2 regions of the Rossellomorea sp. ABR4_004 genome follow, and region 1 is predicted to be linked to the other one. Evidence: a T-box and tRNA genes for the amino acid it is inferred to sense, from the RefSeq annotation. Region 1 holds a T-box; the other holds one or more tRNA genes.
What was found. A T-box is a leader RNA that pairs with one kind of tRNA and senses whether it is charged. The one in region 1 lies ahead of ACXAF2_RS17560 (tryptophan--tRNA ligase), so its partner is inferred to be a tRNA-Trp.
Positions count from the first base shown of each region.

Region 2: it has a tRNA-Trp gene. The T-box ahead of ACXAF2_RS17560 (tryptophan--tRNA ligase) is inferred to sense a tRNA for this amino acid. The anticodon was not compared.

Region 1 is NZ_JBSWVM010000003.1:87,838-104,471, forward strand. It holds gene ACXAF2_RS17525 (STAS domain-containing protein) at 1-662, opposite strand, end outside; gene ACXAF2_RS17530 (hypothetical protein) at 1,038-1,364, opposite strand; gene ACXAF2_RS17535 (hypothetical protein) at 1,651-1,848, shown strand; gene metH (methionine synthase) at 2,061-5,507, opposite strand; gene ACXAF2_RS17545 (bifunctional homocysteine S-methyltransferase/methylenetetrahydrofolate reductase) at 5,488-7,341, opposite strand; gene metC (cystathionine beta-lyase) at 7,358-8,542, opposite strand; gene ACXAF2_RS17555 (methionine biosynthesis PLP-dependent protein) at 8,535-9,659, opposite strand; SAM riboswitch class I at 9,751-9,860, opposite strand; gene ACXAF2_RS17560 (tryptophan--tRNA ligase) at 9,983-10,981, opposite strand; T-box leader at 11,042-11,284, opposite strand; gene ACXAF2_RS17565 (metal-dependent hydrolase) at 11,351-11,977, opposite strand; gene ACXAF2_RS17570 (NUDIX hydrolase) at 12,074-12,700, opposite strand; gene ACXAF2_RS17575 (HAD hydrolase-like protein) at 12,714-13,370, opposite strand; gene ACXAF2_RS17580 (hypothetical protein) at 13,637-13,816, opposite strand; gene cls (cardiolipin synthase) at 13,906-15,120, opposite strand; gene ACXAF2_RS17590 (VanZ family protein) at 15,272-15,829, opposite strand; gene ACXAF2_RS17595 (NUDIX domain-containing protein) at 15,908-16,381, opposite strand; gene selB (selenocysteine-specific translation elongation factor) at 16,389-16,634, opposite strand, start outside.
Region 2 is NZ_JBSWVM010000001.1:1,898,289-1,913,065, reverse strand. It holds gene ACXAF2_RS09870 (metallophosphoesterase family protein) at 125-2,200, opposite strand; tRNA gene ACXAF2_RS09865 (tRNA-Glu) at 2,727-2,801, shown strand; tRNA gene ACXAF2_RS09860 (tRNA-Val) at 2,806-2,881, shown strand; tRNA gene ACXAF2_RS09855 (tRNA-Thr) at 3,001-3,076, shown strand; tRNA gene ACXAF2_RS09850 (tRNA-Lys) at 3,099-3,174, shown strand; tRNA gene ACXAF2_RS09845 (tRNA-Leu) at 3,213-3,297, shown strand; tRNA gene ACXAF2_RS09840 (tRNA-Gly) at 3,305-3,379, shown strand; tRNA gene ACXAF2_RS09835 (tRNA-Leu) at 3,385-3,473, shown strand; tRNA gene ACXAF2_RS09830 (tRNA-Arg) at 3,530-3,606, shown strand; tRNA gene ACXAF2_RS09825 (tRNA-Pro) at 3,614-3,690, shown strand; tRNA gene ACXAF2_RS09820 (tRNA-Ala) at 3,699-3,774, shown strand; tRNA gene ACXAF2_RS09815 (tRNA-Met) at 3,850-3,923, shown strand; tRNA gene ACXAF2_RS09810 (tRNA-Ile) at 3,952-4,025, shown strand; tRNA gene ACXAF2_RS09805 (tRNA-Ser) at 4,034-4,126, shown strand; tRNA gene ACXAF2_RS09800 (tRNA-Met) at 4,154-4,227, shown strand; tRNA gene ACXAF2_RS09795 (tRNA-Asp) at 4,346-4,422, shown strand; tRNA gene ACXAF2_RS09790 (tRNA-Phe) at 4,483-4,558, shown strand; tRNA gene ACXAF2_RS09785 (tRNA-Tyr) at 4,595-4,678, shown strand; tRNA gene ACXAF2_RS09780 (tRNA-Trp) at 4,705-4,778, shown strand; tRNA gene ACXAF2_RS09775 (tRNA-His) at 4,796-4,868, shown strand; tRNA gene ACXAF2_RS09770 (tRNA-Gln) at 4,877-4,951, shown strand; tRNA gene ACXAF2_RS09765 (tRNA-Cys) at 4,954-5,027, shown strand; tRNA gene ACXAF2_RS09760 (tRNA-Gly) at 5,037-5,110, shown strand; tRNA gene ACXAF2_RS09755 (tRNA-Ile) at 5,120-5,196, shown strand; tRNA gene ACXAF2_RS09750 (tRNA-Asn) at 5,206-5,280, shown strand; rRNA gene ACXAF2_RS09745 (16S ribosomal RNA) at 5,585-7,136, shown strand; rRNA gene ACXAF2_RS09740 (23S ribosomal RNA) at 7,361-10,296, shown strand; rRNA gene rrf (5S ribosomal RNA) at 10,399-10,515, shown strand; rRNA gene ACXAF2_RS09730 (16S ribosomal RNA) at 11,691-13,242, shown strand; rRNA gene ACXAF2_RS09725 (23S ribosomal RNA) at 13,467-14,777, shown strand, end outside.

The sequences.
Region 1 (16,634 bases):
ATCGTATCGATTAATACAACACCTGATAAGTCGATGAACAATTGCGAAACTTCCTTATGAACACATTGTTCCAACGCATTCTCTAATATTAGTTCCGCACGTGTTGGATCGATATTGCCTACAAGGGGTAAAAGCGCTGTATGTCCATTCAAGGATATGACAGGTGAACTTAATTCATTGATCACTTCCTGCTGGGACTGGATCTGCTGCTCCACAACTTCCGTTTGCAGCTCAACAAAACGCAACATAACCCGGTCAAATGCTTCTATGATGACTTGATTCCAACGGCTGAATTGTTCGAAGATGTTTTCTTCCATATGAGTTTCGGCATATTCTTTCAAAAATTCCAGGTATTGATGTCTAACCCTCATGAATTCTCTAAGAATATAGTGATTTGGGGTTTCTAGATGTTCCTTATCCTCTGCTATGGTCAAGACCCATTCATCGATCTTCTGATTAAATGTTTCTTTATCCTGAGCAAACACATTACAAAGAAGGCCGTGAAACTCAAAGTTTTGATTTTTTAAAGTTTCTATCACCTTGGGATCTGAGGAAGAATAAACACCATTTGTCGTACTCTTATCCAGGGAATTATACCAATCTTCCGTTAATTGACGAGCCTTACTTAATAAAAATGTATGTAGTTCCTGATTTCTATGCATGTATGATTCCTCCTATGATATCGAACAAATTTATATCAAATTCTTCTTCCCTGTCTGACGCAATGAGTAGTTGGGAAATCATACCCTTTTCTCTGGTTTTTTCTTTATCAATGATTCTATTTTTAAAGTGTAGTCGATCAATCCACTTTCGACTTTTTCCTTTACCATTCTCCATTATATATCACATTCATACAACATATCCATTCAGACGCTTTTTCATCTGCTCTGGTATAGTAACTATATCTAGCCTTTTCAACTAAAATTCTCCGATAATTACACCGGTAAGGGGAATTACCTTATCATTTTTCAACACTTTAATCGTATCATAGCTCTCATTGAATTCATTTCGGTTAATGCGATATATGAATTGATTAGTCAGCTCTTTATGCAAATCAAATAGTTTTTTTCAAAGTGTTCAGTGAATGAAACCCATAAGGTGCCTTCTCTTACTTCAAAATCAATGTTTTCATAATAGGGAGCTATTTTGGCAGTTTGATCTACTACACTTCCATTTATCACAACAAGAGAACTTCCCTTTTCATCTTCGTATAGAAAGATTCCATTTCCATAATCTGAAATAGATTCCTGAAGTGCTTTAGAAGTTTCCCTCAAATCCAGTTCTTGATACGGAAGATTTTCATCTATTCCAGTACACGCAGAAAGTAACAAAATGAACAGAATGTTTAAACTAAACAATTTCATCACGTTCCCCCTAAGCAATAATTTCAACACTCTTCTAATTATATAAAGAAATTCGGAACAATTATAAGTATATTCTAAAAACATTACATTATTTTGTAAAACAACTCTACAATTCACAATATAAAGTGTATAATGAGGGTATTAACTGAGAAACAGACAGCAGGTATGTCTCGATATACTATTTTGATGTATATGAATCTCCTACTAGAAACCAACCGCAAATCTTAATATGATGTCGTAATCCTACTACTTAGTCATTTGTCAAAATAGTTGGGAGCTGATGAGAGTGAAAAATAATCTGACAAGAAGGTGTATTGAAACACTTGCTATCCAAAGTGCCTATCATTTCTGTGTGTCTATAGGAATCAAGCCCAGTTTACTCAATCTATCGATGGTCACAGGATTCTCAGAAGAAACAATACTGGAAATACTCGAAACCAAGTTTAGTAATCAAAGTGTTAAAACAGAAGATCACTCTTTTTGACTCTGTGTTTCCCCTTTATTACTCTACAAGCCGATTATCCTTCATCCCATAACCATTAAATTCTTTCATTTTCTAAATTTTCATTTTATATTTTAAAGTAGTCGCCCTCTGCTGGTCTTGCAAAAAGATCAATAAGATTAGTCTGCTAACCTTTTCGCGACAAAAGAATAAAGGCAACTTCACTTTAGGAAGTTGCCTTTTTGGTATGGTATTTATAACACATTAAAATATCTTGCTTCCGGATGAGCGAAGACCATCGCTGTTACCGATGCTTCAGGTTCCATCATACATCCGTCTGTTAATTGGATTCCAATTCTTTCAGGTTGAATAAGCTTAAACAATTTCTTCTGATCTTCAAGTTCGGGGCAGGCTGGATACCCAAATGAAAAACGTTGTCCTTGATAATGAGTCCGGAACCGGTCCTGCATCGTAAAATCGACGGGATCAGGGAACCCCCACCTGCTTCTCATCATTTCATGGACTCTTTCAGCCAATCCTTCTGCTGTTTCTAAGGCAAGAGCCTGCAGGGCGTGACTTTCAAGGAATCTGCCCTTTTCCTTCATCTCTCTTGCCCACTGCCTGATTTTCACACCTGCCGTTACGGCAAAGAAACCGACATAATCCATTTCTCCACTTTCTATAGGCCGCAAGTAATCTGCTAAACATAGATGCTGATTTCCTTCTTGCCTTGGAAAGTGAAATCGTTCTATCTCTAAGGAGAAATCCTCCGGATGATAAATAACAACATCATCACCATCTGATTGTGCAGGAAAAAATTGATATCGTGCAGATGCCTGAATCATCCCTTCCCTTTTTGCTCTTTCGAACAATTCATCTATCACGGCTTTAAGGCCTACCGTTCGTTCGTCCTCTTCTTCCAGTAACCTCGAAATTTTCCCTTTAATCCCCAAATGATGACCAAGCAGCATTTGCTGATTAATGTAAGGATGAATTTGATCAAGTGAAAATTCTTTAATGGTGTGTGGAATTAAATCAGAAGGAATATGGACTTTTACATCTTTCGCAACTGTAGAACGTACTTTCACCGCAACAGTAGATGTATTTAGTTTCGGTGAGTCTTCAGTCGAAACGATCTTACTTAACTTTTCACGACTCTCCTCTTCCAGCTGCAGCCTCGTTTCCTCATGTTGAATCCCATTCATGATGCTAAGTCCATCCATTGCGTCCTTCGCATAGAGTACCAGTCCATCGTATTCACGCCCGATTTTATTTGTAGTGAATTTTCGTGTGAGGGCCGCACCTCCTACTACAAGAGGAACTGAAATGTCAGACTGTTTTAAATCTTGAGCAGTGATGACCATTTGTTGGGCTGACTTCACAAGAAGGCCGGACAAACCTACGATATCGGGTTGTTCCTCCCGAATGACTCCGATCAGTTCCTGAGGTGTTACTTTAATGCCTAAATCAATCACTTCATATCCATTATTACTGAGGATGATATCTACAAGGTTCTTACCAATATCATGAACATCACCCTTGACCGTAGCTAAGATCACTTTGCCTTTCGAAGATGAGCTTTCTGTTTGTTCCATATGTGGTTCCAAATGAGCAACGGATGCTTTCATGACTTCAGCACTCTGTAATACTTCCGCTACAATCAGCTGGTTATCATTGAATAATCTTCCGACTTCACTCATTCCGGCCATAAGGGGACCATTAATGATTTCAAGGGGAGCGTCATATTTTTCCAAGGCAATATTTAAATCGGCAATCAATCCTTCCTTCGTCCCTTCCACCACATAATGAGCCAGTCTTTCTTCCAGCGTCATAGTGTTGACAGGTACCTTTACTTCTTTCTTCCTCCCTCTGTAGAATGCAGTAAATTCAGCCAGTGTTTCATCATTCGTCTCAAATAGGAGTTTCTCTGCCATTCGAACTTCTTCTTCAGGAATTGAGGCAAACCGCTCTAATTTTTCCGTATTGACTATGGCATAATCCAACCCCGCTTTGGTACAGTGGTAAAGATATACCGCATTTAGGACTTCCCTTCCGACAGGAGGCAATCCAAAAGAAACGTTACTGACCCCTAAAATATGAGGGCATTCAGGCAAGACTTCCTTAATCTGTCTTATCCCTTCAACGGTGGCATTGGCAGATCCGATATATTGCTGATCCCCTGTGCCCACAGGGAAAACGAGAGGGTCAAAGATGATGTCTTCTGAAGCAATCCCATATTTCTCTGTTAACAGTTTATGTGAGCGGATGGCAATGTCAACCTTACGCTCTACAGACACTCCCATTCCTTTTTCATCAATTGTTCCAACCACAACCGCCGCTCCGTATTCCTTCATTAGCTTTGTTATCTTCTCAAATCGCTCTTCCCCGTCTTCGAGATTAATCGAGTTTATGATTACTTTCCCTTGAGAATATTTCAAGGCGGTTTCAAGTACTTTCTCATCCGTTGAATCAATGACAAGGGGAACTTTTACTTTTTTCACCACTTCTTGGATAAATACATTCATATCTTCTACTTCTTCACGATCTGGATCTGCAAGACAGATATCAATTACCTGAGCCCCATTTTTCACTTGTGCTCTCGCAATCTCTGACGCTTCTTCTATTTTATTCTCTGCAATCAATCGTTTAAATTTACGTGAACCGATGACATTCGTTCGTTCTCCGACCAGAATCGGCCTTCTGTCTGCATCCTCATAGACGAACGCTTCAATTCCTGACACTGCATGAGGATGAGACTCATTACGTTTACGAGGCGGTAATCCCCTCACCACTTCTGTAAGGGCACGGACATGCTCCGGTGTGGTTCCACAGCACCCTCCAACAAGATTCAGCCAGCCTTTCTCAGCAAATCCCTTCATCTTTAAACTAAGTGAATCAGCGGTCTCATTGTAATTTCCCTCTTCATCAGGAAGTCCTGCATTCGGATAACAGCTGACATAGGTAGTTGCCAGACTTGATAAGGAACGAATATGATCTCGCATAAATTCAGGTCCGGTTGCGCAGTTTAGACCAACGACCAAAGGGTTTAAATGTTCAAGGGATAAATAAAATGCTTCGATTGTTTGCCCTGCCAGTGTAGTGCCCATTGGCTCAATGGTTCCGGATAACAAAATGGGGATCTCTTTCCCTCTGGATTCAAAGGCAGTTCGAATTCCGAGGTTTGCTGCTTTTACATTTAAAGCATCCTGACTCGTTTCAAGCAGAAGTACATCAACTCCTCCATCGAGAAGGCCTTCTGCTTGAACACGATAGTTGTCTACTAACGCATCGAAACTTATCCCCCCTGTAACAGATAAGGTTTTGGTAGTCGGGCCGAGAGATCCTGCAACAAATCTGGGCCACTCGGGAGTTGAAACATCTTTAACGGCTTTTTGGGCGATTTCAGCTGCTACTTTATTGATTTCGTATGCTTTGTAGCCTAAATCATATTCATCCAATACGACGGGGGTGGCACCAAAGGTATTTGTTTCAATCACATCAGCTCCGGCTTTCAAATATTCCAAATGGATCTGATAAATTACCTCCGGCGCTGTCAATACCAGATTTTCATTACAGCCCTCAAGCTCTTCTCCCCCAAAATCGACCGGGGATAAATTCGCTTGTTGAAGCATTGTTCCCATTGCCCCATCGAGTACAAGTATTTTTTTCCTAAGCTGTTCTTCAAACAAAGTGATGGCCATAGGGAACCTCTCTTTCTGAAATGTTGGTTTTCTCTTGTATATGATGAATCAGTTCAATGCTCATATCGTACCTGACAAAAGGAGTGATAAGATAAATCCCATTAAAAAGATCTATCGCTGTACTAAGTAAGTCTTTTGCTATCTCCATTCCAACTGCTCTTGCAACTATTGGATCACTTCCGGCTTCCTTCATTCTTTGTCTTGTTTCTTCCGGAACATTGATTCCCGGTACTTCATGATGGAGAAACTCTGCATTTCTAGAGCTGATTAATGGCATGATTCCTATGAAGATCGCAACACCTAAATGCTTCGTAGCTTCATGTACTTGAACGAGCTGTTCTTTCCCAAAAATCGGTTGAGAAATGAAATAGTCAGCTCCGGCTTTCTTTTTCTTTTCAAGCCTTTTTACAGAAGCGTCTAAATGACGGAAATTAGGATTAAATGCTGCCCCTACTGAAAATTGAGTGCGTTCCCGGAGTGATTTGCCTGAGAAGGATATCCCCTCATTGTTCTGTTTAATCAATTCAATGAGTTCAAGGGAAGATAAATCATATACGGACGCTGCACCAGGAAAATCTCCAATCTTGGCCGGATCCCCAGTGATGGCTAATATATTGTGTATTCCTAACGTGTGTAACCCCATTAAATGGGATTGAAGTCCAATCAGGTTTCGATCCCGGCAAGTGATGTGAACTAAAGGCGTAAGATCAAATTTCGCCCTTACCAGGCTGCCAATGGCGTCATTGCTAATACGAGGCGATGCTAACGGGTTGTCTGCAAGCGTGAGTGCGTCAATTCCAGCAGCCTTTAATGCTTCAGCCCCTTGAAAGAACAGCTTCGTGTCGAGATGCTTTGGTGGATCGAGTTCAACTATGATTGTTTTCTTTTCCCTTACTTGCTCATGCAGCAAGTTTCCCTTGATAGAAGGTGATGATAACTGAACAACCTTTTTTGCTTTCACCACTTTTTCTTTCACAGGCTCCCGGCTTTTTAACCTGCTTGCTACAGAACGAATGTGATCAGGTGTGGTTCCACAGCATCCCCCAATGATTCTTGCACCTTGCAGCCGCAATTCGTTGCTTATACCTCCAAAGTAATCAGGCTCAGCAGAGTAATAGAATCGACCTTCTTCATAGTTTGGCAGACTGGCATTGGGGTAGACGGATAGAAATGCCCTTTTAGGTAAAGGAACTTCCTCTAATGAGTTCACCATATGAAATGGCCCCATTCGGCAATTGATGCCTACAACATCGGCCCCCAATAACTCTAATTGCTGGAGAGCGTCTTTTATCTCCATTCCATTTTGAAGAACTCCCGTTTCATGTAGAGAAACTTGAGCAATGACAGGAATGTCTGCTTCACGTTTAATAATGTTCAATACGGTGGTTAATTCTTCGAAATCATAATAGGTTTCAAGTAGAATTCCGTCTACTCCCTCTAATAATAAACAGTATAGCTGTTCCCTAAAACTTCTTTTGATTTCTTCCAGCGACACATTTTGTTTAATGCCCCTGATTCCACCGATGGTGCCCAGAATATAGGTGTATTCACCCGCGGCTTTTCTTGCCAGACGCACTGCAGCTGTATTTATTTCTTTAACCGAATCCTCCAATCCGTATCTGGAAAGCTTTTGATAATTAGCTCCATACGTATTGGTCTGAATGATATCTGCTCCTGCATCAATATACTCTTTATGGACTTTCAACACTTCATTTGGGTGAGAAAGATTCAGTTCTTCAAAGCATCTGTCCACTCCATATGAATACAACAACGTTCCTATCGCACCATCTGCAATTAAGATTCTCTCTTTCAGTGCTTCAAGCAACGGTTTCATGACATTCCCTCCTTTTTTATAAATTTATCACGTTTTTTCGATTGATCTTTTGTATACTATCTAACCCTTTTTGAAGATCGATAATTAATTCATCCACGTTTTCAAGTCCTACTGATAATCGTAATAAACCATCTGTAATCCCTCTTTTTTCCCGTTCTGCTTTTGGCATGGAAGCATGTGACATCCTTGATGGATAGGATAGAATTGATTCAACAGCTCCTAAACTGACCGCGAATACGGGAATGTTTACATTTTGAATGAGTTGCTTCACTTCCTCTGCCCCTTTTAACCGGAAGGAAAGAACCGCCCCAGGACCCTCTGCTTGGCGAACTTGGATTTCACGACCGGGATGATAGCTCAATCCAGGGTAATACACTTCTTCTACTTCTTTTCTCTTTTCTAAGAAAGCCGCAATCTTATATGCCGATTCTGATGACTCCTTCAATCGTACGTGCAGTGTTTTCATTCCTCTTAAGAGCAGCCAACAATCCTGAACACCCAGGACAGCACCAAACGAATTCTGTAAGAAAGCTAGTTTACCGGCAATCTCTTCATTTCCCGTTACGGCAAGTCCTGCCAAAACATCACTATGTCCTGCAAGGAACTTCGTTGCACTGTGTAGTACAACATCCACACCAAGGCTGATCGGTCTTTGCAGCAGGGGAGTCATGAATGTATTATCAAGAAAAGTTAAACATCCATTAGCCTTGGCAAGCTTTACAACTCCTTCAATATCGGTGATATTCAGAAGCGGATTGGACGGTGTCTCCATATAAATCACTTTCGTATTGTGCTTGATTGAACAAGCCACTTCATGTAAATCCTTCATGTTTACAAACGAATATTCAATGCCGAATTTAGTGAGGACCTCGGTAATCATTCTGTATGTCCCACCGTACACTTCTTCTGATACGAGTACATGATCTCCACTCGACAATAATAAGAAGCTTGTGGAGATTGCCGCCATCCCAGATGAAAAGGCAAAGCCTCTTACTCCACCTTCCATTTCCGCAATCGTTTCTTCAACCGTCTCCCTTGTCGGATTTCCCGAACGGCTATAGTCATACGTTCCATATTGATCAAAATCCTGTTGATGAAAGGTTGTAGCATGATGTAGGGGTGTAGAGACCGCTCCTGTTTCTTTATCATATCCGTGAGAATGGATGAGTGACGTCTGAAGTGAAAATGGTTTTTTACTCATACGTAAGCACCTCTTTTTCCAATTGTTGAAAAACATTCTCCAGGTCTTCAATCAGGTCAGCAATAAATTCAATTCCTACAGAGAACCGCAGGAGTCTGTTGCAGATACCCAATCTATTTCTTTCTTCTTCAGGAATGTCTGCATGTGTTTGGGTAGCGGGATAAGTGATAAAGCTTTCGACCCCTCCTAAACTTTCAGCAAACGTAATAACTTTTAAGTGTTGGAGAAAAGGAGAAACCCATTCTTCCTTTGCGATACGAAAAGAGAGCATGCCTCCTTTTCCAGGATATAAAACGTCTGTTACACATTCATGCGAATCAAGATACTCCGCTAATTCTCTTGCATTTTTTTCGTGCTGGGCCATTCTGAGACTAAGGGTTTTCATTCCTCTTAATAAGAGCCAACAATCAAAAGGGGCGAGAACCGCACCGATTGAATTTTGAATGGTATAGATTTTATCCGCCAACTCCTCTGTGTTTACAATCACAACACCTGCCAGCACGTCATTATGTCCCCCTAAGTATTTCGTGGCGCTGTGAATAACAATGTCTGCTCCTTCAGTTAGTGGCTTCTGCAGAATAGGTGTGTAGAAGGTATTGTCTACAATTAAAAGCAATCCGTTATCCTTAGCGAGCACAGCAACCTCAGAAATACTTGCTTCATTCATTAATGGATTGGTTGGTGTTTCAAGGAAGATGGCCTTCGTTCTCTTACAAATTTGACCTTCTATGGAGCCGGCATCACTTGTATCGACGAAATGAAATTTGATCCTATATTGTGCTTCATACTGTGCGAATAAACGGTAGCTCCCTCCATATAGGTCTTTCGAAACAATCAATTCGTCCCCGCTGGAAAATAAGCTGAGGATTGCCTGAATGGCCGCCATCCCCGAGCTGAAGGCAAACCCTCTGTGCCCTTCCTCCAATTGAGTGAGGATATCTTCCAAGGTGGCGCGGGTTGGATTTCCTGTTCTACTGTAATCATAGCCTGTCGATTGCCCAATGCCCTTATGTTCATAGGCAGTAGATAAATGAATGGGCAAGCTCACAGCACCCGTTGCAGGATCTTTCCGATTTCCTGCCTGGACAAGCATTGTATCAATATGTTTTTTCACCATTCTTCTCTCCTTTTCTATCTTGAATACGAAAAGGGAAAAAACAAAAAAACCTTCTTAATGAAAATAAGAAGGTTTTGTACGTTCGTTCTCCCTCTTATCGTCCAAGTTGACATCAACTTGCTGGAATTAGCACCATACCAAAACTCGCGGCTGGTTGCTGAGGTGTCTTCGGGCCAGTCCCTCTACCTCTCTTGATAAGAAACTATATGATTTTGTGAAAAATAACTTTCCCATAACTTATAACAAAGAAGAAGAAATGTCAATGAGAATTATGAATTATCTGAAAAACAAAATGATCATTGCGATTCCTTATTTTTTCTATTTCAATGATAAATTCCTATTTTCCTTTTAATCTCTTTCATAAATGGGATTGTTTTTTCCCGTGCTTTTTTTGCTCCATTTAGTAAGATCGCATCCAGCATATGGGGACTCGCCATCAGTTCTTCATATTTCGATCTCGGTTCTTCGATAAAAGAGTTCATTACTTGGAATAACTCTTTTTTCGCTTCTCCCCACCCTATTCCTTCTTGAAATCTCCTTCTCATTTCTTCACCTTGATTTAAAGTTGCAAATTCTTTATATAGCGCAAAAATGACGGAGGAGTCAGGATCCTTGGACTCTTCAGGGGGTGATGAATCTGTTTTGATTTTATTAATTAATTTTTGAAGCTTTTTTGGTTCTTCAAATAATGGAATGGTGTTGTTATAACTTTTAATCATTTTACGTCCGTCTAGACCCGGAAGAACAGCCGTTTCTTCGTGGATGACATATTCAGGGATGACAAAAATATCTCCATATTGTTTGTTAAAGCTTTCAGCTATGTCTCGGGCAATTTCAACATGCTGTATCTGATCTTTTCCGACAGGTACCTTCTCGGTTTGAAAAAGGAGGATATCAGCTGCCATTAAAATTGGATAGGTGAATAATCCCATATTGACTCCAGCATCGACATCTTTGCCGCTTTCTTTATTTTCTTCAACTAATGATTTATATGCGTGGGCGCGATTCATTAATCCTTTCGGTGCAAAACAAGACAGAATCCAACTCAATTCAAAGATTTCAGGTACATCAGATTGACGATAAAAGATCGCTCGATCGGGATTCAAACCTAATGCTAACCAAGCTGCTGCCACTCCATAAGATAGTTCTTTCATTTCATGCTTATCATGTATCTTCGTTAACCCATGATAATCCGCAACAAAATAAGCTGTGTTGTAGGATCGGTTCTCAGCCAATTGTAATGCCGGTTTGATTGCACCAATATAATTCCCCAAATGAATACGGCCTGTTGGTTTAATACCAGTCAGAACTTGTCTTTTCATATCAATTCCCTCCACTGAAAAATAATAAAAACAAACACAAAAAGGGCTTCTCATCCTCTAAAAAAGGACGGGAAACCCGTGGTGCCACCTTCATTCGCTTACACTTTAGTAAACGCACTCATCTGTACAGAAGTCGCCTTCGATACATCGTCTCTTTTATCGGTGAGACCTTCCGCCATAACCTACTTATTTTCAGCCTGGATGCTCAAAAGCCCATTCAACGATTTCACCATACTGATTCTCACCAGCCATCAGCTCTCTGAAATGTTTCGTTCGTCTACTCTTCTTCCTCATCGCATTTACCTATTTAATGTGTTTCCATTATTTTAATGTATGGGGAAATAATGGTCAAGTGGATGTAAACACATATTAGATTTCTTTGGATGAAAGAGGAAGGAAAAGCTTTATGCCTCTCTTATTGAATGGAAGAAATTTCATATCAGCGATCAGATGACTGGCATATCCGATTACACATGCTTCAAATACCCCATCAATCATTAAAGATGACTCTAGATAATGTGCAATCACGCCATAATATACGATTCCAAGGACAGAGTGAGTATAACTTCGATGTGAAACGAATGAGGCAATGAAAATATAGATACCTAACAACCATAACCATGTTTCATTCAACTGCCAACCGCATGCTGTCACACCGATGCCCGTAATCATCAGCATTCTTCTCTGGGTAATGAAACTTGAGAGAATCATCATACCTGCACCATATCCAATACCTAGCCATCGTTCTTTCCCGATTCCTTCCAGATAGCTGTATACCATCATTAAAAACCCAATGATTTGTGCTACTGCTCTGATCATCTTAGGTGAAAAAGTAACCTTGTTACTAAGCTTTCCGTCAATATCCATATCAGGCATGAGTCCGGATATCCCGCCTATTGCCACAAGTGCGGTCGTTATGTCAGGACCAGATCCAAATGAGTTGGCCACAATAAATCCTGTTGCTGCTCCAATTGCCATATGTGCTGTGCCGTTCAATTGTGTCCTCCTACTCTCTTATCACATTATGTATGTACTAGATTACTATAATAGCCTTTATTATCCATATTGACTATGGGAAGTACGAATTAATTTCTAAAGATGAGCCGAGATGCGCTTAATAATTTCAAGAAGATAGGACCTTCCATGTGGGACAAAGTGATGGTAACTCACCCTTTGCTTAATGAAGTCCTTTTCCCCCTTTTCATTAACAAGAAATCCTTCTATATCGATTTCCTCTTTCGTTTGTTGAACGAGAGCCTTAAAATCTTTAAGAGTACAATGAAAAATACCGGACACTTCTTCTAACTGAAGGTGAAACTCGTCATCTGCAACCGACTTGGAATAAAGGAAAACGTGAGTCAGCTCCCGATCGATCATATTCCGTTGAATTAACTGACCTTTTACTATTCCTAATGGTTGCAGTTCTTCTATCGTAATAAGAAGTCCAAGTTCTTCATGAACTTCTCTCACACCGTCTTCAATATTCTCCTGTGACAGTATATGTCCAGCAGCGGTAATATCAAGTAAGCGGGGGAAATCCTTTTTCTCATCACTTCTCAGCTGGAAATAAATAATGGTCTCTCCACTACTTTCATCAAAATGCGCAAGCCAGCAATGAAAGGTTTCATGCCAATATCCATTTGTATGCACCTCGGAACGACTGGCTACTCCAATTCTATTACCGTATTCATCAAAGACGGCAAGTTGTTCATCCTCCACCCGGATCCCTCCTTTATTTCATTTCCTCCAAATACTCTTTAACCTCCAAGAGATTTTCAACCACAATATCCGCTTCACTTAATTCATTTTCCTGAGAAAAGTCAAAGGCACAACCTATCGAAAGAAAGTGATTTGCCTCTGCTCCTTTAAAGTCAGACAATCTATCTCCAATCACAACCCCATGTGTCAGATTATGATCCTCTTTGATTTTTCGAATCAACTCCCCTTTGTCATCTGAATGTATTTCCTGAATGCTGTAGCAGTCCATGATCCATTGATCCAAACGAAAGTACTCCACGATCGTCTTTAAATACTGAGGATATCCATTGCTTGCCACAAAGATTGAAAACCCTCTCCCTGATAAATACGTTAATAGTTCCTCCGTATGTGGATAGAGAGCCCCATTTCCTTTCTGAATATGATCAATCAGTTTTTCATGAAATACATCATTCACTTTACCATGTTCATGTAAGGAATGATGAGGTAAAAGGGTTTTCCAGACGACAGAAAGAGGGACACCCATTATTTCTCTGTATATTTCAAGAGGTGTATCCCCTTTCCACATTCCTTCATCTCTAAGTAGTTGAAAGGTATCATGAAGTGAAGCTTCAAGAATACGATCCGTTTGAAACAACGTTCCATCCATGTCAAAAATCATTGCAGCTTTCATCTATATTCTCCTTTATTGCCTTTCGTACATTAATATGTTCGACGATTTATACTTAAGTCACTATCTTGCTTACATCAAATAAACCTTCTCTTATCATATCAAATTCACAGCCGAAAGAAAGCAGCTGCGTTTAGACGAACGATTTCTTACTGAGTATAGCTGTCCATTAGGCACCACCAATACTTTTTCAACAAAAAAACACACAAGAACCTTTCTCCCGTGTGTTTACTCTTATATCTTAAATCAGTATATGGACGTTGCTTTCTTTAAGATGCATTTGGAAGATAAAAGAGGACCGTCAACATCATGCCGATAACAGAAAAGATCACGATACTAACTGCTACAGACTTGTGAGACTTAGACACATGTTTCTTCTTTAACACGTTAAAAAACTTAAATGCCAATAACGAAAGAATAAACAAAGATACAAACAAGAGCTCGCTCATGGACAATCCCTTTCTTCAGTAAGGTGTTTTCTTTACAAGATATGAAATCACTTTACCATATTTTCTTATTCAATAAAAATTATTTATTCTTAGAAATAATAATATACCCATTCAGGCGTTTTACGGAGCGCTTTTTCCCAGGCTGGGAGTTCATTAAAAGCCTTCATTGTCAGTTTTTCACTATCACTAATGTCTTTATAGATAAGTGATTCTAATTCCCCGGCAACTTTTGCATCCCGAATGATGCAGTTGCTTTCATCATTTAAATAGAAGCTCCGCGGATCCCAATTGGCTGTACCAATATCAGCCCATTTATGATCAATGACCAGCACTTTACCATGGAAAAACCCTTTTTCATACAAATAGAAATCTACTCCGCTCTCTAACAAAGTTTTCTCTATTCTATAACTTGGAGGCTTCGTGAACCATGCATCTGTATCGTCCGGGACGAGGATCTTCACTTTTACCCCACGCTTCACTGCTTTCTTTAAAGCTGATATTAGTTTCCTATTTGGCAAAAAATATGGTGTTGTAATTGTGACACTCTCTTCCGAACTGTTAATCCAGCTTACAGTCTTATCTACAATACTGTCTCCTGTTGAGAACAAGAATTGAACGCTGCTCCCCTCATTTTCATTTGAAGTACGAGTAGGATGTGCGCTCTCCATACTATCTGCCCCATCCTCGATCCAGTCCCTTTTAAACTGCTGGGCCACCTCAGTTCCTGCCTCACCTTCCAACCGTATATGATAGTCCCTCCAGTAGCCAAGCTTCGGGTCTTTTCCTAAATATTCATCCCCCATATTGAATCCTCCAATATAGGTAATTCTTTGATCAATGGAAATGAGCCTGCGATGATTCCGATGATGAAGGGAATAGAAGAAATTCTTCAGGGATAGAGGCCTGCTTTTAACAATCTTCACTCCTTTTTTTTCCATCCTCTTTATACTTTCCTTCTTAATATCTGAACCGAGGAAGTCGACAGACAATCGAACATCCACCCCTTCCTTAGCCTTTTCAATCAGCAAATCAAAAAACTCGTTGGAAATCTGATCGTCCCTGATAATGAAAAAATGAATCCAAACAAGCTCATCTGCTGTTTGAATATCCTCAAACAACTTTTCATACAAGTCCTTCCCGGTATTGTAGACGTCGATTGCAGCTTTATGAGATTGAGTTTCCGTTATGGGGTGAGTTCTCGCATAGTTTTTCACACCTTTTTTTACATCCCAGTGCATGATGAGGAACAAAATCACGATGCAAGCAGCTGTGATAAGGATTGCTTTAAATCCTTTTTTCAGCAAGAGAACTCACCTCCTTTTTATATAGTGTTAGCTTTTGTTTAAGGAGAAGGACTATTCATTTCCATTCAAAATATATCTTAGTTTCAGTCACCTTTTGTGCACTTTTTAATATGTACCGAAAAAAAAGAGCATTAACATAACGTTAACACTCTCAGTTTATTTTCTTGTTGATTCTCAATAGATTATAGATTAAGCGTGCGAACACAAAAAGAAGGCCTCCAATAAATGAACCCAATGTATTCATTATCCAATCATCAATATCGGTTGCTCTTCCTAATGGTAGATAGTATTGCGCAAACTCAATACCAAAGGAGAAAAGTGCTCCGATAAATGTCACCATCAGAATAATCTGTTTCGACTGTCTCATCCACCAAGCAATAAAAAAGGTTAATGGAATAAACAATAAGATATTGGCCATCAAGTTTCGAATGGGTACATCTAAATGATTCCGGTAAATCAGATTCAACTTCAAATTAGAAAATGGATCAAAATTCACGGATCCCTCTGAAACATTTTCACCCGTCAATGGGGTCATTGTGATTAAACAGATCGCTCCAATCGTTATACACGTAAACAGAACAGGCAGTAAATTCATCCATCTGCCCTTACCCTTTCTTCTCTTCCAAAAGGAGACCGCAAAGATAAGGGAAATCGTCACAACCATTATAATTGGAAGAACCCAACCAAATGCGCTCCATAATTCCTTCATGATTCCTTTTCCTACTTTCCTCTAAGTTACAACGAAGATTTAGTTAATTTACGATGATATATGTTTGAAAGAGAAGCATTATGACAATTGGCGAATCGTCACCTCAGCAGTCTCTTTGTCCATTCCATTCCAGGAGGTGTGGATTTCAAAAGTTCCTTCCTCGAAAAACAAAGGGAATTTCCGTTTGAAAAAAGGCTGCATCGGTAAACCTATGGCTTCTGCCTTTGAGACCCAAACCAATTCCCCTTCAGGAGGGTTTTCGAGGAGCTCACCGGTGGTTTCATAGGCAAGGTAATTATACACGATATATCGAAATCCCTTTTCTGGTACAACGTATTCATCTAACCCTTTATACCTTAATTTTTCTACCTGTAAACCTGTCTCTTCTCTTACCTCTCGCATTGCACCTGCTGCAGGACTTTCAGGGAAGTCAATTTTACCTCCCGGTGCAATGTAACCAGGATAGTCTTTCTTCTCAGGCCTATTTAATAATAGCACTTTGTCCCCTCGTTGTATCATTACTAAAGAATACATCACTGTTTCTAACTTCATTCATTCCTCATCCCTTTATACTAGTTCCAATCCATTTACGAATACCCTCGCCTCTTAAGGTCAGACCATCTTTATCCAGCTTTTCTAAAAAGGGGATCAAGTATTTTCTGGATAATCCTAGAGCGGATTTGGCATCTGCAATATCGAATCTTTCACCGGTTTTTTCTATTAATTCTTCAACAGTTTTCATAAAAACTTGATAGGAATAGGATTTTTTATCATCCAATGGAATGATTTTCTTTTCCTGGATAAA
Region 2 (14,777 bases), on a different contig from region 1:
AACGTATCATGAAATGAAGCTGAATAATCTATATTAGTGTGAAAAAACGCCAATCAGAAAAAGAAGCCGCCAACTTACTACCTATAAGTTGGCGGCTTCTTTTTTTATTTAATCCCTGTTGTCCCTAAACAATGAGCCGTGACAACGGACCTGCCCCCTTGTCCCTTAACCATCCGATATTATTCTTAGTTTCAATAAGAGAAGACTCGCTGACATTTAGATAACGTATGTTTTCCTTCCATAAATAGTCAGTTGGAACCCTACCTTCCTGTTCCTCCCGAAATAGATCAAACTGATGATTACTGTAGCGGTAGATCGTGCGATTGGTCCTTTTTCTGGCATTCAAGCCGATGATGAATTTCATGACGGCGCCCCAAAACCCTGTATAGCTCATATTCTTGATAGGGCTGCTTGTAAACTGATGAATCTTCAATCTGCGGCCATTGCGAAAGGTAACGTCGGATTGTACGGATGAAGCCGAATGAACATCACCGGATAAGATGATGCAGTCGCTTTGGTTCCAGGCGGCTATCTGATGAAGTAAGTTACTGAAGCCTTTCCCATTGTACTTCCAGGCTTCTAGATCAAAATTATTTTGTACAGGTAAACCAAACGTCGTGAGGGGGAGCATGTAGTCATGGAGAAAGTTATCGATCAATCCAATTCCATAAAGAGGAGAGGGGGATACCATGATCAGGGATTCTCCTTTGTTCCATCCTGACGCTGCCAGTTTAGTCGAAATCCGGTTCCACCCCTCTCGATGAAGAAGGTTTGGACTATATCGTTCCTCGTCTATCCTTGTACCAACCTTCACAGGCTTTGGTTTATTTACATAACCGCGCTGGGTTCTGGTATCGAGAAAAACGGCTTTCGGGGTAGTGGGTGCGGTATAATGCCAAGAATCATAGTTCCAAAGGGAATGTATCCAGTTGGAGTGGGGGAGGGATCCAGGTTGTAGCGAATCAAAATAGGTTTGCATGGTTTGACCGAAATGGGTAAACGTATCAGGCTCATTCCCCCAACTTTGAAAAAGCCAGTAGGATGACAAACCGTTACTAATGACATGTCTCCCCAATGGAGCGTTCCATACACCCCTTTTCCAATCCTGTGTCAGATTCCAATCATCGGTTATATCATGGTCGTCAAACATCATATAGGTCGGTGTATTGGCTAATACTCTTCTGACAGAGTATAGACCTTCTTCCAGTTTAGTCAGTTCTTTCAACTGCTTTTGATAGCGTGCTTGAAGCTGTCGATATTCCGACTTATGCTCCTTGGTTTCTGGATCTTTAAAGACAAAATAGAATTCATTCTTATCCATTGCTTCTTGAAAGGTTTCGAACATTCCTTCCTTGTGTGCAAGTTCCCATAATGAGGGATTCCACGACAAAATATACATGGCTGCATAATCACTGAAGCTGAACAGATGATTGGCAGCTTTTCTGGACGTGAATTTGCAAAAGTGTTCCGTCATATATTGCCTGCCATTGATCTGCTTAAGTCCCTGCTTAAAAGGATCTTCTTTTAAGCGTGGTTCAATGGAACCAAGGTCTTCTTCTTGTCCCACCAGTTCTTTACCGAACCTTGTGATGATCTTAAATAGGGGATCTGCTACATCATCGGCATATATTTGATCTCCCATTAAAAATAGAGAGGATGGTCTATCGGCATTATTGAAGGTTGACGCAATGGTTTTATCCGCTTGAACCAATACATCTGTTCCAACACCGTGAAGCTTTCGACAGGATCCGTATAGAATATTCGATGTATTTCCTTCGTTCATATAAAAGGTTGGGTATGCGAGATTTTCGTAGACAATCGAGTGTGGATGAGTGGGGGAAAGTAAGTCAAAGCTGCCGAGGTCCAGTGTTTCCGCACTATTTTCAAACAATAAATTGTATCCCAGTAATTTATTAGTAGGAAAGGATCCGGCATGTGGAGATACGTTTATTATACTTATATATAAGTTCTTTCCTGCTTGTACCGTTTTCGTCTTAGTCTCACAGGCTATTCTTTTATAGTCATAAAGATGAGAATGGTCCCCTTGTTTAATCTTGAATAACTCTGCTTTAATATCATACGGCTTGCTCAATGCAATCCAAATAGAAGCTTGTGCAGTCTCCACCCGACGAACAATCGGCCCGCACAGTATCGTTGGAAGCTCCATGAATCCATCACCCCATTTATAATCTATTACCATCGTATTCAACTCCCAAAGAGATGGTGTAAACAAGCTTACACCTGAAAGTCCGTTCCTTATCACTTTAAAGCGAAAGGGACGGACCTCTTTTGGATATCTACATTTGAATTTATTGAGAAATACTAATTTCCAACTACACTATTCTTCATCATCCCTCTAAATTCCAATGCCCAAAGTTGGTTAGATATTAAAACGCTCTATATCTATGTTGATGAAAGAAAACAAGGCCTATCATTAACTGAAATGATGGAAGGAGATTAGTGGGAGTTGATCAATTTCACTAAATAGGGGAGGGATTATGAAAAGTTTTCACGATGAATTAGAAATCAATAATAAAATTGGAGAGATTATTAAATTCACTATTGATATAAACTTTAAATATGTGGTATATTCTTTTTCGGCTTACAAAAATATTAAGCTGAGTATCGTGAAAAAAGTTTTCGTTTTTTTGTTAACTAGAAGTTGACTTCTACGAAATTAGCTGATATAGTTATACATGTCCTTAAGCGGGACGCTTTAACAATACGGCCCATTGGTCAAGCGGTTAAGACACCGCCCTTTCACGGCGGTAACACGGGTTCGAATCCCGTATGGGTCACCAATATGGAGGATTAGCTCAGCTGGGAGAGCATCTGCCTTACAAGCAGAGGGTCGGCGGTTCGATCCCGTCATCCTCCACCAAGTTTCTTTACGAAAGTAAAGTAAACTTCATTTGATTTGCCCGTCAGCAAAATATCTTTCCTTGAACTGCTCTGGTGACCTGGATTCCCAATAAGTAGTTTTCATCTGAAATTAAACATGCCGGTGTAGCTCAACTGGTAGAGCAACTGACTTGTAATCAGTAGGTTGGGGGTTCAAGTCCTCTTGCCGGCACCATTTGGTTTTTTACAATAAAGATGAGCCATTAGCTCAGTTGGTAGAGCATCTGACTTTTAATCAGAGGGTCGAAGGTTCGAGTCCTTCATGGCTCACCAAAGATTTTCGTGAATGCGAAATATCTGAATTTTTTTATGCGGGTGTGGCGGAATTGGCAGACGCACCAGACTTAGGATCTGGCGCCGCAAGGCGTGGGGGTTCAAGTCCCTTCACCCGCACCATTTATTTGCGGAAGTAGTTCAGTGGTAGAACACCACCTTGCCAAGGTGGGGGTCGCGGGTTCGAATCCCGTCTTCCGCTCCAGACTTGCCGGGGTGGCGGAACTGGCAGACGCACAGGACTTAAAATCCTGCGGTAGGTGACTACCGTACCGGTTCGATTCCGGTCCTCGGCACCAAAGTTTTTTGCTTCAGCAAAATAACTTTCCTTGCTTAGTGTTTAATGAATTGTTTAGCGCCCGTAGCTCAATTGGATAGAGCGTTTGACTACGGATCAAAAGGTTAGGGGTTCGACTCCTCTCGGGCGCGCCATATATTTCGGGAAGTAGCTCAGCTTGGTAGAGCACTTGGTTTGGGACCAAGGGGTCGCAGGTTCGAATCCTGTCTTCCCGACCACCTTATTTGGGGCCTTAGCTCAGCTGGGAGAGCGCCTGCTTTGCACGCAGGAGGTCAGCGGTTCGATCCCGCTAGGCTCCACCAGGTTTTTTACGAGAGTAAACAAACCTCATTGAATCTTGCTTGATCAAGGTTCATATTGAATAGTAAACGTTTCGTGGCGGTGTAGCTCAGCTGGCTAGAGCGTACGGTTCATACCCGTGAGGTCGGGGGTTCGATCCCCTCCGCCGCTATTACTAAATACATGACGCACGATTATAAGGACCCTTAGCTCAGTTGGTTAGAGCAGACGGCTCATAACCGTCCGGTCGTAGGTTCGAGTCCTACAGGGTCCATTATACACGGAGGAATACCCAAGTCCGGCTGAAGGGATCGGTCTTGAAAACCGACAGGGGTGTAACAGCCCGCGGGGGTTCGAATCCCCCTTCCTCCTCCATATTTACCTTTACAATATTTATATCGTCGCGGGGTGGAGCAGTTCGGTAGCTCGTCGGGCTCATAACCCGAAGGTCGCAGGTTCAAATCCTGTCCCCGCAATACCATTTTTGACTCATTTTATGATTAGGCCATTACTAATTCTTGATGAGTCGCGCATGGATAGTTATTTTCGCTATCGCGAGGTAATGAAACCTATTTTACTGACGCAAAAAGCTTTGGTCCGGTAGTTCAGTTGGTTAGAATGCCTGCCTGTCACGCAGGAGGTCGCGGGTTCGAGTCCCGTCCGGACCGCCATTTTCAATTACTTAGTAATAAGAAGTTGGTAATTTGATAATTTAATCTTCTATATAATATGGCTCAGTAGCTCAGTTGGTAGAGCAATGGACTGAAAATCCATGTGTCGGCGGTTCGATTCCGTCCTGAGCCACCATTTATACTTAAGAGCCTTTAAGTATTTCTTTTATTTGGAGGGGTAGCGAAGTGGCTAAACGCGGCGGACTGTAAATCCGCTCCTTCGGGTTCGGCAGTTCGAATCTGCCCCCCTCCACCATTTTTAAATAAAACTCTCTATTATATAGGGGCATAGTTTAACGGTAGAACGAAGGTCTCCAAAACCTTTGGTGTGGGTTCGATTCCTACTGCCCCTGCCAAAGATATGTTAAACATGGCGATTGTGGCGAAGTGGTTAACGCACCTGATTGTGGTTCAGGCATTCGTGGGTTCGATTCCCATCAGTCGCCCTTTATATTGGGCTATAGCCAAGCGGTAAGGCATCGCACTTTGACTGCGACATGCGTTGGTTCGAATCCAGCTAGCCCAGCCAACGGCGGCATAGCCAAGTGGTAAGGCAGAGGTCTGCAAAACCTTTATCACCGGTTCAAATCCGGTTGCCGCCTCCAATGATTTATGCGGGTGTAGTTTAGTGGTAAAACCTCAGCCTTCCAAGCTGATGATGAGGGTTCGATTCCCTTCACCCGCTCCAACTATTTATGGGCCTATAGCTCAGCTGGTTAGAGCGCACGCCTGATAAGCGTGAGGTCGGTGGTTCGAGTCCACTTAGGCCCACCATAATATTATTCCGCAGTAGCTCAGTGGTAGAGCTATCGGCTGTTAACCGATCGGTCGCAAGTTCGAATCTTGCCTGCGGAGCCATTTTCTTCATTATAGAAAATGGAGTGGTTCTCAAATATTTTTTTGAGAAATTTTCAAAAAGAAGTTGACTTCTGCGAAGTCAACTGATAAAGTATTATTTGTTGCCATTAACGGACAATGAAAACACGACAAACTTGATCAAAACTTCTTGAAAAAAGTTATTGACACCAAGTTGATGAACGTGTAATGTAATAAGGGTCGCTTCAAACAGAAGCACTTACACATTGAACCTTGAAAACTGAACAAAACAAGACAATACGTCAACGTTAATTCTAGATTTATTTTTAAAGAGCTATTCAAACTTTTATCGGAGAGTTTGATCCTGGCTCAGGACGAACGCTGGCGGCGTGCCTAATACATGCAAGTCGAGCGGACTGATGGGAGCTTGCTCCCATCAGTCAGCGGCGGACGGGTGAGTAACACGTGGGTAACCTGCCTGTAAGACTGGGATAACTCCGGGAAACCGGGGCTAATACCGGATAACTCATTTCCTCGCATGAGGAAATGTTGAAAGGTGGCTTTTAGCTATCACTTACAGATGGACCCGCGGCGCATTAGCTAGTTGGTGAGGTAACGGCTCACCAAGGCGACGATGCGTAGCCGACCTGAGAGGGTGATCGGCCACACTGGGACTGAGACACGGCCCAGACTCCTACGGGAGGCAGCAGTAGGGAATCTTCCGCAATGGACGAAAGTCTGACGGAGCAACGCCGCGTGAGTGATGAAGGTTTTCGGATCGTAAAACTCTGTTGTTAGGGAAGAACAAGTACCGTTCGAATAGGGCGGTACCTTGACGGTACCTAACCAGAAAGCCACGGCTAACTACGTGCCAGCAGCCGCGGTAATACGTAGGTGGCAAGCGTTGTCCGGAATTATTGGGCGTAAAGCGCGCGCAGGTGGTTCCTTAAGTCTGATGTGAAAGCCCACGGCTCAACCGTGGAGGGTCATTGGAAACTGGGGGACTTGAGTGCAGAAGAGGAAAGTGGAATTCCAAGTGTAGCGGTGAAATGCGTAGATATTTGGAGGAACACCAGTGGCGAAGGCGACTTTCTGGTCTGTAACTGACACTGAGGCGCGAAAGCGTGGGGAGCAAACAGGATTAGATACCCTGGTAGTCCACGCCGTAAACGATGAGTGCTAAGTGTTAGGGGGTTTCCGCCCCTTAGTGCTGCAGCTAACGCATTAAGCACTCCGCCTGGGGAGTACGGTCGCAAGACTGAAACTCAAAGGAATTGACGGGGGCCCGCACAAGCGGTGGAGCATGTGGTTTAATTCGAAGCAACGCGAAGAACCTTACCAGGTCTTGACATCCTCTGACAACCCTAGAGATAGGGCTTTCCCCTTCGGGGGACAGAGTGACAGGTGGTGCATGGTTGTCGTCAGCTCGTGTCGTGAGATGTTGGGTTAAGTCCCGCAACGAGCGCAACCCTTGATCTTAGTTGCCAGCATTCAGTTGGGCACTCTAAGATGACTGCCGGTGACAAACCGGAGGAAGGTGGGGATGACGTCAAATCATCATGCCCCTTATGACCTGGGCTACACACGTGCTACAATGGACGGTACAAAGGGCAGCAAGACCGCGAGGTTTAGCCAATCCCATAAAACCGTTCTCAGTTCGGATTGTAGGCTGCAACTCGCCTACATGAAGCTGGAATCGCTAGTAATCGCGGATCAGCATGCCGCGGTGAATACGTTCCCGGGCCTTGTACACACCGCCCGTCACACCACGAGAGTTTGTAACACCCGAAGTCGGTGAGGTAACCTTTTGGAGCCAGCCGCCTAAGGTGGGACAGATGATTGGGGTGAAGTCGTAACAAGGTAGCCGTATCGGAAGGTGCGGCTGGATCACCTCCTTTCTAAGGAAGATTTAACTAAACGTTTGACACGTCGAAGTTTTGTTCAGTTTTGATGGTTTAATAAGGTTTTTTGCGAAAGCAAAATAACCGTCCATCAAAACTTTTTGTCTCTTACGAGATCAAAATGTGTTTGTTCTTTGAAAACTAGATAAAGATAAATTGATAGTCAAGAAATTACCGAGTATCGCCATTTTAGGTTTTAAACCTGATGTAACAACCAATTCGGTTAAGTTATGAAGGGCGCACGGTGGATGCCTTGGCACTAGGAGCCGACGAAGGACGGGACTAACACCGATATGCTTTGGGGAGCTGTAAGTGAGCTTTGATCCAGAGATTTCCGAATGGGGGAACCCATTGTTCGTAATGGAACAATATCCTTACTTGAATACATAGAGTATGGAAGGCAGACCCAGGGAACTGAAACATCTAAGTACCTGGAGGAAGAGAAAGCAATTGCGATTCCCTGAGTAGCGGCGAGCGAAACGGGATGTAGCCCAAACCAAGAGGCTTGCCTCTTGGGGTTGTAGGACACTCTATACGGAGTTACAAAGGAATGAAGTAGACGAAGAAGTCTGGAAAGGCTCGTCAAAGAAGGTAACAACCCTGTAGTTGAAACTTCATTCCCTCTTGAGTGGATCCTGAGTACGGCGGGACACGTGAAATCCCGTCGGAAGCTGGGAGGACCATCTCCCAAGGCTAAATACTCCCTAGTGACCGATAGTGAACCAGTACCGTGAGGGAAAGGTGAAAAGCACCCCGGAAGGGGAGTGAAATAGAACCTGAAACCGTGTGCCTACAAGTAGTCAGAGCCCGTTAACGGGTGATGGCGTGCCTTTTGTAGAATGAACCGGCGAGTTACGATCCCATGCAAGGTTAAGTCGATGAGACGGAGCCGCAGCGAAAGCGAGTCTGAATAGGGCGAATTGAGTATGTGGTCGTAGACCCGAAACCAGGTGATCTACCCATGTCCAGGATGAAGTTCAGGTAACACTGAATGGAGGTCCGAACCCACGCACGTTGAAAAGTGCGGGGATGAGGTGTGGGTAGCGGAGAAATTCCAATCGAACTTGGAGATAGCTGGTTCTCTCCGAAATAGCTTTAGGGCTAGCCTCATGTGTAAGAGTCTTGGAGGTAGAGCACTGTTTGGACTAGGGGCCCTCATCGGGTTACCGAATTCAGACAAACTCCGAATGCCAAAGACTTATCCATGGGAGTCAGACTGCGAGTGATAAGATCCGTAGTCGAAAGGGAAACAGCCCAGACCACCAGCTAAGGTCCCAAAGTATACGTTAAGTGGAAAAGGATGTGGAGTTGCTTAGACAACCAGGATGTTGGCTTAGAAGCAGCCACCATTTAAAGAGTGCGTAATAGCTCACTGGTCGAGTGACTCTGCGCCGAAAATGTACCGGGGCTAAACGTATCACCGAAGCTGTGGATTGACACCTCTAGGTGTCAGTGGTAGGAGAGCGTTCTAAGGACTGCGAAGCTAGACCGTAAGGACTGGTGGAGTGCTTAGAAGTGAGAATGCCGGTATGAGTAGCGAAAGATGGGTGAGAATCCCATCCACCGAATGCCTAAGGTTTCCTGAGGAAGGCTCGTCCGCTCAGGGTTAGTCGGGACCTAAGTCGAGGCCGATAGGCGTAGACGATGGACAACAGGTTGATATTCCTGTACCACCTCTTTTCCGTTTGAGCAATGGGGGGACGCAGGAGGATAGGGTAAGCGCACTGCTGGATATGTGCGTCTAAGCAGTTAGGCTGATGATGAGGCAAATCCCATCATCGTGAAGGCTGAGCTGTGATAGCGAGCGAATTATAGTAGCGAAGTTCCTGATTCCACACTGCCAAGAAAAGCCTCTAGCGAGGAAAAAGGTGCCCGTACCGCAAACCGACACAGGTAGGCGAGGAGAGAATCCTAAGGTGAGCGAGAGAACTCTCGTTAAGGAACTCGGCAAAATGACCCCGTAACTTCGGGAGAAGGGGTGCTCTGGTAGGGTGCAAGCCCGAGAGAGCCGCAGTGAATAGGCCCAGGCGACTGTTTAGCAAAAACACAGGTCTCTGCGAAGCCGTAAGGCGAAGTATAGGGGCTGACGCCTGCCCGGTGCTGGAAGGTTAAGAGGAGTGCTTAGCGCAAGCGAAGGTGCGAATCGAAGCCCCAGTAAACGGCGGCCGTAACTATAACGGTCCTAAGGTAGCGAAATTCCTTGTCGGGTAAGTTCCGACCCGCACGAAAGGCGTAACGATCTGGGCACTGTCTCAACGAGAGACTCGGTGAAATTATAGTACCTGTGAAGATGCAGGTTACCCGCGACAGGACGGAAAGACCCCGTGGAGCTTTACTGTAGCCTGATATTGAATTTTGGTACAGCTTGTACAGGATAGGTAGGAGCCTTGGAAGCCGGAGCGCCAGCTTCGGTGGAGGCATCGGTGGGATACTACCCTGGCTGTATTGAAATTCTAACCCGCGCCCCTTATCGGGGTGGGAGACAGTGTCAGGTGGGCAGTTTGACTGGGGCGGTCGCCTCCTAAAGAGTAACGGAGGCGCCCAAAGGTTCCCTCAGAATGGTTGGAAATCATTCGCAGAGTGTAAAGGCACAAGGGAGCTTGACTGCGAGACCTACAAGTCGAGCAGGGACGAAAGTCGGGCTTAGTGATCCGGTGGTTCCGCATGGAAGGGCCATCGCTCAACGGATAAAAGCTACCCCGGGGATAACAGGCTTATCTCCCCCAAGAGTCCACATCGACGGGGAGGTTTGGCACCTCGATGTCGGCTCATCGCATCCTGGGGCTGTAGTCGGTCCCAAGGGTTGGGCTGTTCGCCCATTAAAGCGGTACGCGAGCTGGGTTCAGAACGTCGTGAGACAGTTCGGTCCCTATCCGTCGTGGGCGCAGGAAATTTGAGAGGAGCTGTCCTTAGTACGAGAGGACCGGGATGGACGCACCGCTGGTGTACCAGTTGTCTTGCCAAAGGCATCGCTGGGTAGCTATGTGCGGAAGGGATAAGTGCTGAAAGCATCTAAGCATGAAGCCCCCCTCGAGATGAGATTTCCCATCACGTATGTGAGTAAGATCCCTAGAAGATGACTAGGTAGATAGGTCAGAGATGGAAGCATGGCGACATGTGGAGTTGACTGATACTAATCGATCGAGGACTTAACCACAAAGAGTCATTTTAAAATGAACAACAATTGGTCGGTATTCGGCTTTCTTGACATCAATTCTTTATCTAGTTTTGAAGGAACAACCCTTCAATTGAATATTCGTCTGGTGACAATGGCGAAGAGGTCACACCCGTTCCCATGCCGAACACGGAAGTTAAGCTCTTCAGCGCCGATGGTAGTTGGGGGATCTCCCCCTGTGAGAGTAGGACGTCGCCAGGCAATTGTGAAGAAAGAGTAGCTCTTAGGAGCTACTCTTTCTTTGTGTATTCATGATAATGTATGTTTGGTTCGAAGAACAAACAGGTTATAGGATAGCGAGTACGGCTTTTTTTGCGTTTTTATTTGTTGGAGAAGTGTTATCGAAGGCTGATCGTACAACTAAAGTCAGTCACGAAGAACTGATTATGATTAAAATACAGATAATGTCATTAGATTTATTTGGTAAACTACGCAATTCTTAAGCAAAATGACGCAATAACGGATGTAAACGACGCAATAAAAATAAAAAAGACGCAATTCCTATTTATTTTGACGCCATTAATTAATGAATCCAATAATGCTCTGATAATTGTAGCCACAACCTATATTGTTGGCCCGATTATTACGGATTGTACATATGAATAGGGTTAAATCGTTCTGTTTTAATGATATAACCTCATAAAAACTTGCAATAAATTCTACTATTAAACGATCAATCTATTAGAAATTTAAAATAAATATCAAAATTACACCTCCAAAAAACTAAAATTAGCTTTTGCCTAAGAGTGACAAACCTTACTCGCAATTGATTTTAATCAACTTCAGATCTGGAAATCTCCTTAACTCTCATATATTTGGTCATGCTGCAGAAATCAGCGTCATATTTTTCTTCGGAATACCTCATCTAAACCTGGAGATAATTAGGTGACCGGTAATCATTAGTCAAGTAGATATGTTTACTTTTTTCTCTTATGTGTATATATAGTATAGGTAACCTAAACTGAACTCACAAATATCTATCAAATTATAAAATAGATATTGCTATTAAGTGGATTTTTGTGATATTATTGTTCTTCCGCCTTTTATAAGGGGTTTTAGCTAACTCTATCCCTTTTAGGCTGGTATAAGTGTTTAATAACTTAGTAGATATAAAAGTTGAAAAACATTTAAAAAGAAGTTGACTTCTACGAAGTTAACTGGTAAAGTATTATTTGTTGCCACTAACGGCCAACTAAACACGATGAACTTGATTGAAATTATTTTAAAAAAGTTATTGACATCAAATGAATGATCGTGTAATATAGTAAGGGTCGCTTCGAACGAAGTGCTTACACATTGAACCTTGAAAACTGAACAAAACAAGACAATACGTCAACGTTAATTCTAGATTTATTTTTAAAGAGCTATTCAAACTTTTATCGGAGAGTTTGATCCTGGCTCAGGACGAACGCTGGCGGCGTGCCTAATACATGCAAGTCGAGCGGACTGATGGGAGCTTGCTCCCATCAGTCAGCGGCGGACGGGTGAGTAACACGTGGGTAACCTGCCTGTAAGACTGGGATAACTCCGGGAAACCGGGGCTAATACCGGATAACTCATTTCCTCGCATGAGGAAATGTTGAAAGGTGGCTTTTAGCTATCACTTACAGATGGACCCGCGGCGCATTAGCTAGTTGGTGAGGTAACGGCTCACCAAGGCGACGATGCGTAGCCGACCTGAGAGGGTGATCGGCCACACTGGGACTGAGACACGGCCCAGACTCCTACGGGAGGCAGCAGTAGGGAATCTTCCGCAATGGACGAAAGTCTGACGGAGCAACGCCGCGTGAGTGATGAAGGTTTTCGGATCGTAAAACTCTGTTGTTAGGGAAGAACAAGTACCGTTCGAATAGGGCGGTACCTTGACGGTACCTAACCAGAAAGCCACGGCTAACTACGTGCCAGCAGCCGCGGTAATACGTAGGTGGCAAGCGTTGTCCGGAATTATTGGGCGTAAAGCGCGCGCAGGTGGTTCCTTAAGTCTGATGTGAAAGCCCACGGCTCAACCGTGGAGGGTCATTGGAAACTGGGGGACTTGAGTGCAGAAGAGGAAAGTGGAATTCCAAGTGTAGCGGTGAAATGCGTAGATATTTGGAGGAACACCAGTGGCGAAGGCGACTTTCTGGTCTGTAACTGACACTGAGGCGCGAAAGCGTGGGGAGCAAACAGGATTAGATACCCTGGTAGTCCACGCCGTAAACGATGAGTGCTAAGTGTTAGGGGGTTTCCGCCCCTTAGTGCTGCAGCTAACGCATTAAGCACTCCGCCTGGGGAGTACGGTCGCAAGACTGAAACTCAAAGGAATTGACGGGGGCCCGCACAAGCGGTGGAGCATGTGGTTTAATTCGAAGCAACGCGAAGAACCTTACCAGGTCTTGACATCCTCTGACAACCCTAGAGATAGGGCTTTCCCCTTCGGGGGACAGAGTGACAGGTGGTGCATGGTTGTCGTCAGCTCGTGTCGTGAGATGTTGGGTTAAGTCCCGCAACGAGCGCAACCCTTGATCTTAGTTGCCAGCATTCAGTTGGGCACTCTAAGATGACTGCCGGTGACAAACCGGAGGAAGGTGGGGATGACGTCAAATCATCATGCCCCTTATGACCTGGGCTACACACGTGCTACAATGGACGGTACAAAGGGCAGCAAGACCGCGAGGTTTAGCCAATCCCATAAAACCGTTCTCAGTTCGGATTGTAGGCTGCAACTCGCCTACATGAAGCTGGAATCGCTAGTAATCGCGGATCAGCATGCCGCGGTGAATACGTTCCCGGGCCTTGTACACACCGCCCGTCACACCACGAGAGTTTGTAACACCCGAAGTCGGTGAGGTAACCTTTTGGAGCCAGCCGCCTAAGGTGGGACAGATGATTGGGGTGAAGTCGTAACAAGGTAGCCGTATCGGAAGGTGCGGCTGGATCACCTCCTTTCTAAGGAAGATTTAACTAAACGTTTGACACGTCGAAGTTTTGTTCAGTTTTGATGGTTTAATAAGGTTTTTTGCGAAAGCAAAATAACCGTCCATCAAAACTTTTTGTCTCTTACGAGATCAAAATGTGTTTGTTCTTTGAAAACTAGATAAAGATAAATTGATAGTCAAGAAATTACCGAGTATCGCCATTTTAGGTTTTAAACCTGATGTAACAACCAATTCGGTTAAGTTATGAAGGGCGCACGGTGGATGCCTTGGCACTAGGAGCCGACGAAGGACGGGACTAACACCGATATGCTTTGGGGAGCTGTAAGTGAGCTTTGATCCAGAGATTTCCGAATGGGGGAACCCATTGTTCGTAATGGAACAATATCCTTACTTGAATACATAGAGTATGGAAGGCAGACCCAGGGAACTGAAACATCTAAGTACCTGGAGGAAGAGAAAGCAATTGCGATTCCCTGAGTAGCGGCGAGCGAAACGGGATGTAGCCCAAACCAAGAGGCTTGCCTCTTGGGGTTGTAGGACACTCTATACGGAGTTACAAAGGAATGAAGTAGACGAAGAAGTCTGGAAAGGCTCGTCAAAGAAGGTAACAACCCTGTAGTTGAAACTTCATTCCCTCTTGAGTGGATCCTGAGTACGGCGGGACACGTGAAATCCCGTCGGAAGCTGGGAGGACCATCTCCCAAGGCTAAATACTCCCTAGTGACCGATAGTGAACCAGTACCGTGAGGGAAAGGTGAAAAGCACCCCGGAAGGGGAGTGAAATAGAACCTGAAACCGTGTGCCTACAAGTAGTCAGAGCCCGTTAACGGGTGATGGCGTGCCTTTTGTAGAATGAACCGGCGAGTTACGATCCCATGCAAGGTTAAGTCGATGAGACGGAGCCGCAGCGAAAGCGAGTCTGAATAGGGCGAATTGAGTATGTGGTCGTAGACCCGAAACCAGGTGATCTACCCATGTCCAGGATGAAGTTCAGGTAACACTGAATGGAGGTCCGAACCCACGCACGTTGAAAAGTGCGGGGATGAGGTGTGGGTAGCGGAGAAATTCCAATCGAACTTGGAGATAGCTGGTTCTCTCCGAAATAGCTTTAGGGCTAGCCTCATGTGTAAGAGTCTTGGAGGTAGAGCACTGTTTGGACTAGGGGCCCTCATCGGGTTACCGAATTCAGACAAACTCCGAATGCCAAAGACTTATCCATGGGAGTCAGACTGCGAGTGATAAGATCCGTAGTCGAAAGGGAAACAGCCCAGACCACCAGCTAAGGTCCCAAAGTATACGTTAAGTGGAAAAGGATGTGGAGTTGCTTAGACAACCAGGATGTTGGCTTAGAAGCAGCCACCATTTAAAGAGTGCGTAATAGCTCACTGGTCGAGTGACTCTGCGCCGAAAATGTACCGGGGCTAAACGTATCACCGAAGCTGTGGATTGACACCTCTAGGTGTCAGTGGTAGGAGAGCGTTCTAAGGACTGCGAAGCTAGACCGTAAGGACTGGTGGAGTGCTTAGAAGTGAGAATGCCGGTATG